2 regions of the Pseudomonas sp. KH_050 genome follow, and region 2 is predicted to be linked to the other one. Evidence: predicted binding sites of a transcription regulator. Region 2 holds the regulator's gene; the other holds the start of a gene.

Region 1 (4,422 bases), 2.5 Mb from region 2:
AACCCGAGAAGCCGCGAGTGGCGCATCTGGCCGAACTCAAGACCCCGACCTTGATCGTGCAGGGCGAGCGGGATGCGTTGGGGAATCGTGCAGCGGTAGAAGGATATGAATTGGCGCCGAGTATCGAGGTGTATTGGCTGGTGGCGGCTGATCATGATTTGAAGCCATTGAAGGCATCGAGTTTTACCCATGAGCAGCATTTGACGTCGACGGCCAATAGGGTGTCCGGATTTCTCCTGTGAGATCCCGCATCGCGAGCAGCCATCGCAGATCAAGATCAAAAGATCGCAGGCTGCGCCAGCTCCTACGCCGACCGGGTGCACCCGCCATGGGGTGGGTTTACACAAACCCCCCGTAGGAGCTGCCGAAGGCTGCGATCTTTTGATCCTGATCTTCGGCGGTCTTCAAATCGTCAAAAGATCGCAGGCTGCGCCAGCTCCTACGCCGACCGGGTACACCCGCAATATCTGGGTGAATGTCGAACCCTCGGCTGCACGCACACGAATTTCACGGATTCACCCAATCCCCCGGGTAGGAGCTGCCGAAGGCTGCGATCTTTTGATCTTGCTTCTGGCAATCTCCAGAACCGTCAAAAGATCGCAGGCTGCGCCAGCTCCTACGCCAACCGGGTGCACCCGCAATATCCGGGTGAATGTCGAACCCTCGGCTGCGCGCACACGAATTTCACGGATTCACCCCATCCCCCGGGTAGGAGCTGCCGAAGGCTGCGATCTTTTGATCCTGGAGGATGCCCACAAAAAAACCGGAAGTTTAACGTTCCGGTTTTTTCTATTAACACCTGACCACCCTGTTACCGATTAAACCGCTCCACCAACGAATACTGGGTATTCGACGTGCGCGTCAGTTCTTCGCTCAGCAGTGCAGAGCTTTGTGCCTGTTCCGAAGTCTGATCGGCCAACAGCGCAATGGTGCTGATGTTGCGGCTGATTTCTTCGGCCACTGCGCTTTGCTCTTCGGTGGCGGCGGCGATCTGGGTGGTCATGTCGGTGATGTGGGCCACCGCTTCGCTGATCCCCACCAGGGCCTGGTCGGCCTCGAGTACCCGGGCGACGCCTTCTTCGGCCTGGCGATGGCCGGCGTCCATGGTTTGCACGGCGGTGCTCGCGGTCTGTTGCAGCTTGGCGATCAGGCTGTGGATCTGCCCGGTCGACTCGCTGGTGCGTTGCGCCAGTTGCCGCACTTCATCGGCGACCACCGCAAAGCCGCGGCCCATTTCGCCGGCGCGGGCGGCTTCAATAGCCGCGTTCAGCGCCAGCAGGTTGGTCTGGTCGGCGATGCCTTTGATCACATCGACCACGCCGCCGATTTCGTTGCTGTCCTTGGCCAGTTGAGTCACGGTGTCGCCGGTTTCACCGACCACCACCGACAGGCGCTGGATGGCTTCGCGGGTTTCGCCGGCAATGTCGCGACCGCGACTGGTCAGGCGGTTGGCTTCCTGAGTGGCGTCGGCGGTGCGCTGTACGTGGCTGGCAACTTCCTGGGTGGTGGCCGCCATCTGGTTGACGGCGGTCGCCACTTGCTCGGTCTCGACCCGCTGGCGCTCAAGCCCGGAAGAGCTCTTGTGCGCCAGAGCATCGGATTGCCGTGCCTGGTCGTTCAGGTGCTCGGCAGTGTCCTGCAGCCGGGTCAGGCAGGTTTTCAGGCGGGCTTCCTGGCTGAGGATCGACATCTCCAGGCGTGCCTGGGCACCGCGGCTGTCGGTGTACATCTGGGCGATCAGCGGGTCCGAGGTGGTCTGTTCGGCCAGGCGCAGCAAGCGCTTGAGGCCGCGCTGCTGCCAGCTCAGGCCGATCAGGCCCAACGGCACCGAAAGCCCCGCCGCGAGGGCGAAGCCCCAGTGCGAGTCGAGCCAGATACCAATCAGGAAGCCCAGCTGGCTGACCAGAATGAACGGCAACCAGTCTTGCAGCACCGGCAGCCATTTGTCGCTCTGCGGGACCGCCGACTTGCCCTGGTTGATGCGTTGGTAGAGCGCTTCGGCGCGGCGGATCTGTTCGGCGCTGGGTTTGACCCGTACCGATTCGTAACCGACTACCTGTTTGCCATCGAAAACCGGTGTGACATAAGCGTTGACCCAATAGTGGTCACCGCTTTTGCAGCGATTCTTCACAATGCCCATCCATGGCAAGCCTTGCTTCAGCGTACTCCACATGTGAGTGAACACTGCGGCCGGGACGTCAGGGTGGCGTACCAGGTTATGCGGCGCGCGGACCAGTTCCTCGCGGGTAAAGCCACTGATTTCAACGAACGCATCGTTGCAGTAGGTGATCACGCCTTTAGCATCGGTAGTGGAAATCAACCGTTGCTGAGTGGGGAAGGTGCGTTCACGCTGGGTAATGGGCTGGTTGTTACGCATGTTTTTATCAATCCGCAAGGTTTTGTTAGGTTGTCGGCAGTGACAGGGTTTTATTGAGAATATTTTTCAGTCGTCGCCGGGGGGAGCGCGCGCTGAAGTGCACGGGGAACTTGCAGCTCGCCGGGTAAAACGCCGCTGGGGCGATCATGCACTGTGTGCGGCTGATTAGATTGATCAATATTTGATCGCTCGCTGTTCAGCGAGTATATAGAGGCAACCTCGGCACTGAGTTGGACTCAATCAGTGCTTGCATTTTTCGCCGCGTTTGCACCTCGCGAAATTCCACGACCCGGACATCGTGAGAAGGCCGGTTTTGTCCAGCTCCACGGCTTTTCAGGGTTCCCCTTTACGGGCTTGACAGCGTATGATTGCGTCAATCAAATCAATACTATAGACCCTGAAAACAGCAGGTGGGTATTTTTGCGGGTCTGAAGAAATATTGTTTGTCCAGTGTTTATTAGAATCATCAGAGTCAAAACTTATTAAATGTAGATAACTTTCCCAGCCATCGGGTCAATGGATGTTGACTGTCGTTCAGCCATCATACGAAGTGATGGTCTTATCGCCGGGAATTTAAAAAGGGTGGATTTAGCAATGCACAAGAAAGTTGCAATTATAGGGGCTTCGTTCCGTTTTCCAGGCTCCACTTCTGCAACTTTTTGGCCGGATTTGCTGGCGGGGCGAAATTTCATTACCGAGGTGGATTTTTCTCGTTGGTCCAAAGACGAGTTCTTGCACCCGGACAAAGCCCATCCCGCGACTTCCTATACCTTCGCCTCGGGCTCCCTGGGTGACATCTCCACCTTCGACGCCGGCTTTTTCAATATTTCTCCCCGTGAAGCGGCGGTCATGGATCCGCAGCAGCGCCTGCTGCTGGAACTGGGCTGGGAGGCGTTCGAGAACGCCGGGGTCAAACCCTCGAGCATGCGCGGCAGCGACTGCGGGGTGTACCTGGGGATCGCCAGCACCGATTACGCCTATCGCCTCGCCCACGACCTGGGCACGATTGAAGCGGCTACCGCCACCGGCAGTACCTTAAGCATCGCGGCCAATCGCCTGTCGTTTTATTACGATCTGCAAGGCCCGAGCATGGCCATCGATACGGCCTGTTCTTCTTCGCTGATTGCCTTCCACCAAGCGTGCCAGGCGATTCAGAATGGCGACATCGACCAGGCGATTACCGGCGGCATCAGCCTTCATCTGCACCCGTTCGGCTTCCTGATCTTTTCCAAGGCCTCGATGCTCTCGCGCACCGGGCAATGCCACGTGTTCGACGAGTCCGCCGACGGTTACGTCCGCTCCGAAGGGGCCGGGCTGTTCTTCCTCAAGGATTACGACAAGGCAATCGCCGACGGTAACCAGATCCTCGCCGTGGTTGCCGGCAGCGCGGCCAACACCGACGGCCGAAAGTCCAGCCTGACGGTGCCGAGCGCCGATGCGCAGATTGCCCTGATGACCCAGGCCTATGCCACGGCAGGCATTGCCCCGACCGACATCGATTACCTCGAAGCCCACGGCACCGGTACCCCGGTCGGCGACCCGATCGAAAGCCGGGCCATCGGCGAAGCCCTGGGCCAGCAGCGCCCGGCGGATCAACCACTGCTGATCGGCTCGATCAAAAGCAACATCGGTCACCTGGAGGCGGCCTCCGGGGTCGCCGGTCTGATGAAGGCGCTGTTCTGCGTGATTGAACGCAAGGTCCCCGCGACCATCGGCATCAACAAGCTGAATCCGAAGATCCCGTTTGCCGAGCTCAATCTCAGCGTGGTCACCGAGACTCAAGCGCTCAAGCCGAGTGGCAAGCTGGTGGTCGGGGTCAACTCCTTCGGTTTCGGCGGGGCCAACGCCCACGTCATCCTGCAGAGCCATGAAACCCCGGTCGCTGTCCAGGCACCCGTTGCCAGCGCTCGTTCGGTGCCCTTGATGGTCACTGCCAAGGACAGCGCCGGGTTGGCCGCCACCGCGGAACAACTCGCGCAGTTCATCAGCGAAAGCACCGAGGCAAACCTCTACGACGTCGCCCATCAGGCGCTGTTTGGCCGGGA
Region 2 (4,422 bases):
CGACCGGCGCGGCTACTGCAGCGCTAGCGCCTGCTTCAGTGAACTTGCCTTTGCCGTGCAGTTCGTCGAGCAGCGCTTCGAACTCATGATCGGAAATCAGATCACTGCCCGCCGCTACAGCGCTTGGCGCGGCCGGAGCCGGTACCGCAGCGATGGCCGATTCCAGGGCCTCGACTGCGAAGTTGCCTTTGCCGTGCAACTGGTCGAGCAGCGCTTCGAATTCGTCGTCGGTAATTTCGTTGCTGGCCGCTGGGGCTACTGGCGCTGCAGGCTCGGCCGGTGCGGCGAGTGCGTCGACCGCGAACTGCCCCTTGCCGTGCAGCTGATCGAGCAACGACTCGAACTCGGCATCGGTGATTTCATCGCTGCCCGACGCTACCGGCGCCGCCGCGGGTGCCTCGGCCTGGGCCTTCACCGCATTGAGCGAGTCGAGCAGCAGTTCGAATTCGTTATCAGTGACGTCGCCCGAATCGCTCTCGGCAACGGGTTCGGCACTGACTTCAACCGCCGCTGCAGTCTCGGCTGTAGCAGGCTCGGCCAGACGCGCCAAAGCCGCCAACAACTCCGGCGTTGCGGCGGTGACCGCAGTGCGCTCGCGGACTTCGGTGAACATGCCGTTCACCGCATCCAGCGCTTCCAGAACCACGTCCATCAATTCCGAGTCGACCCGTCGCTCACCCTTGCGCAGGATGTCGAAGACGTTCTCGGCGATGTGACAGCACTCCACCAGTTCATGGAGCTGGAGGAAGCCGGCGCCCCCTTTTACAGTGTGAAAACCGCGAAAGATTGCATTGAGCAAATCCGCATCATCGGGTCGGCTTTCAAGCTCGACCAGCTGTTCGGACAGTTGCTCAAGAATCTCGCCGGCCTCAACCAGGAAATCCTGAAGGATCTCTTCATCGGCGCCGAAGCTCATTAATGGGTGCTCCTACTAGGTCGGCCTAAAATCCAAGGCTGGAAAGCAAATCGTCGACATCGTCCTGACCGGACACAACGTCTTCTCGTTTATCGGCATGAATCTGCGGACCTTCACCCTGAGACAGATGTTTTTCTGGATCTTTTTGCGCAAGGATCGATTCACGGTCATGTTCAATGCCGGCAAAACGGTCGACCTGACTGGCCATCAGCACCAGTTTGAGCAGATTGCTTTCGACTTCCGTGACCAACTGGGTCACGCGCTTGATCACCTGACCGGTAAGGTCCTGGTAATCCTGCGCCAGCAGGATGTCGTTGAGATTGCCCGAGACGATACGATTCTGTTGCTCGCTGCGCGTGAGGAAACCGTCAACCCGCCGGGCCAGCTCGCGGAACTCTTCGGCACCGATTTCGCGGCGCATGAAACGTCCCCAGTCGGCACTCAAGGCCTGGGCGTCATTGCTCAGGCCGTTGACCAGCGGCGTGCTGTTCTCGACCAGATCCATGGTGCGGTTGGCCGCAGCCTCGGTCAGCCTGACCACATAGGACAGGCGCTCAGTGGCATCCGTGATCTGTGACACTTCCTTGGCTTGCGGCATGTTCGGGTCAATCTGAAAATTGACGATCGCACTATGCAGTTCGCGAGTGAGCTTGCCGACTTCCTGGTACAGGCCACGATCACGGGTCTGGTTGAGCTCATGGATCAGTTGCACAGCGTCGCCGAACTGACCTTTCTCAAGGCTGTCGACCAGTTCGCGGGCGTGTTTTTTCAGGGTCGATTCAAAATCGCCCTGTGATGTTTCGTAATGCTCCATAGCTCCCCCCGTGACAATTTCGGTCAACCGATGCGTTCGAAGATTTTTTCAATCTTTTCTTTTAACGCCTGGGCCGTGAAGGGTTTGACCACGTAGCCATTCACTCCGGCCTGAGCGGCCTCGATGATTTGCTCACGCTTGGCTTCGGCCGTGACCATCAACACCGGCAGGTGCTTGAGTTTTTCATCGGCACGCACGTGGCGCAGCAGGTCGATACCGGTCATGCCCGGCATGTTCCAGTCCGTTACCAGAAAGTCGATGCTCCCGCTGTTGAGGACCGGAATCGCGGTAGTACCGTCATCCGCCTCGACCGTGTTGGTGAACCCAAGGTCACGCAACAGGTTTTTAATGATCCGCCGCATCGTTGAGAAGTCATCAACGATGAGGATTTTCATGTTCTTGTCCAATTCGACCTCCAAGCAGTCTTAAACGCGCCCAGCACCTGGACACGCCACTCAATCATTTCGGCGTAACACTCAGCGGCTGCATGGAGCACAACAGGCCGTGACCGGTGCGCAAAAACGCCGTACCAGCCTCGTTCGCAGTGTCCCCACACTGCCTGTCAGCGCGCTCGCCACTCCCCCAAACGCCCCCGCAAGCGGGCCGCGCACTGGCTGTGTAACTGGCTGACCCGCGATTCGCTGACCCCCAGGACCTCACCGATTTCCTTGAGGTTCAGCTCTTCGTCGTAGTACAGCGCCAAGACCAGTCGCTCACGCTCCGGCAAATTGGCAATCGCGTCCGCCAACGCAGCCTGGAAACGCTCATCTTCCAGGTCACGCGACGGCTCGAGATGAGCACTCGCGCCATCCTCGTGCAGCCCTTCATGCTCGCCGTCCTGCAACAGATCGTCGAAACTGAACAGCCGGCTGCCCAAGGTGTCGTTCAAAATCCCGTAATAATCGTCGAGACTCAATTGGAGTTCGGCCGCAACTTCGTGATCTTTAGCGTCACGACCGGTTTTAGCTTCAATTGAGCGAATGGCATCACTGACCATCCGGGTATTGCGGTGAACCGAACGCGGCGCCCAGTCACCTTTACGCACCTCATCGAGCATCGCCCCACGAATACGGATACCGGCATAGGTTTCGAAACTCGCACCCTTGCTGGCGTCGTATTTGGTCGAGACCTCGAGCAGGCCGATCATCCCGGCCTGGATCAGATCCTCGACCTGCACACTGGCCGGCAGACGCGCCAGCAAGTGGTAGGCAATCCGCTTGACCAATGGCGCATGACGCTCGATCAGTTCGCACTGACTGTCACGCGCCGAGGATTTGTAAAGGTTGTAGCCGCTGGCTGTCATAGCACCGGTCCTGCCGTTTGATGCACCAGCCGCTCGACGAAGAATTCCAGGTGCCCGCGCGGATTGGCCGGCAACGGCCAGGTATCGACCTTCTGCGCGATGGCCTTGAATGCCAGCGAGCACTTGGAACGCGGGAACGCCTCATAGACTGCACGCTGCTTTTGCACCGCCTTGCGCACACACTCGTCGTAAGGCACCGCACCGACGTATTGTAAGGCCACGTCGAGAAAGCGATCAGTGACCTTGGTCAACTTGGCGAACAGGTTGCGCCCTTCCTGGGGGCTCTGCGCCATGTTGGCGAGCACCCGGAAGCGGTTCATGCCGTAATCGCGATTGAGCAATTTGATCAGTGCGTAAGCGTCGGTGATCGACGTCGGTTCGTCGCAGACCACCAGCAATACTTCCTGGGCCGCGCGCACGAAACTCACCACCGACTCACCAATCCCGGCGGCGGTGTCGATCACCAGCACGTCGAGGTTGTCGCCGATATCACTGAACGCCTGGATCAGCCCGGCATGCTGCGCCGGGCTCAGGTGCACCATGCTCTGCGTGCCGGAGGCCGCCGGGACGATGCGGATTCCGCCGGGGCCCTGCAGCAGCACATCGCGCAGCTCACAGCGCCCCTCGACCACATCGGCCAGAGTACGTTTGGGTGTCAGCCCCAACAAAACGTCGACGTTCGCCAGCCCCAGATCGGCGTCCAGCAGCATGACGCGCCGGCCGAGCTCCGCTAGAGCCAGGGACAAGTTCACTGACACGTTAGTCTTCCCGACGCCACCTTTGCCGCCGGTCACCGCGATAACCTGTACGGGATGCATGCTGCCCATGTTCTTTCTTTACCTTGTCTTGCTTAGACGGAGGCCACATAACTGGCTGCGCGTTCCCACTGGAACAATGCATGGCAGACCATCGATGTAGGTACACTGCAATCTATTCATGATTACCTCAGCCGACCCGCTTGGTCGGGCTGTGATAGAGATCAGCGAACATATCAGCCATGGCTTCTTCGCTGGGTTCTTCCTGCATCTGCACACTCACCGCGCGACTGACCAATTGATGGCGTCGTGGCAAATGCAGATCATCCGGGATCCGTGGCCCATCGGCCAGATAGGCAACCGGTAACTGGTGACTGATCGCCAGGCTCAACACGTCGCCCAGACTCGCGGTTTCATCCAGTTTAGTCAGGATGCAGCCGGCCAGCCCGCAACGTTTGTAACTGTGATAAGCAGCGGTTAGAACCTGTTTCTGGCTGGTGGTTGCCAGTACCAGATAATTTTTTGACTTGATCCCGCGCCCGGCCAGGCTTTCCAGTTGCATGCGCAACGCCGGGTCGCTGGCCTGAAGGCCGGCGGTATCGATCAACACCACACGCTTGCGCAGCAGCGGATC

Evidence for each region. Region 2 encodes FliA, which starts transcription of late flagellar genes. Its sites were predicted from a motif close to CTAAAGTTTNNNNNNNNNNNGCCGNTAA; they were not measured.
Region 1: a site for FliA is predicted at 2,408-2,435, ahead of AC3IUA_RS10005 (methyl-accepting chemotaxis protein). Genes of this name have one in related genera too.

What each region holds. Positions count from the first base shown of each region.
Region 1 covers NZ_CM174478.1:2,169,823-2,174,244, forward strand. The annotation lists gene AC3IUA_RS10000 (alpha/beta family hydrolase) at 1-242, shown strand, start outside; gene AC3IUA_RS10005 (methyl-accepting chemotaxis protein) at 812-2,377, opposite strand; gene AC3IUA_RS10010 (SDR family NAD(P)-dependent oxidoreductase) at 2,972-4,422, shown strand, end outside.
Region 2 covers NZ_CM174478.1:4,638,058-4,642,479, forward strand. The annotation lists gene AC3IUA_RS21070 (chemotaxis protein CheA) at 1-916, opposite strand, end outside; gene AC3IUA_RS21075 (protein phosphatase CheZ) at 942-1,730, opposite strand; gene AC3IUA_RS21080 (chemotaxis response regulator CheY) at 1,754-2,125, opposite strand; gene fliA (RNA polymerase sigma factor FliA) at 2,293-3,033, opposite strand; gene fleN (flagellar synthesis regulator FleN) at 3,030-3,860, opposite strand; gene flhF (flagellar biosynthesis GTPase FlhF) at 3,979-4,422, opposite strand, start outside.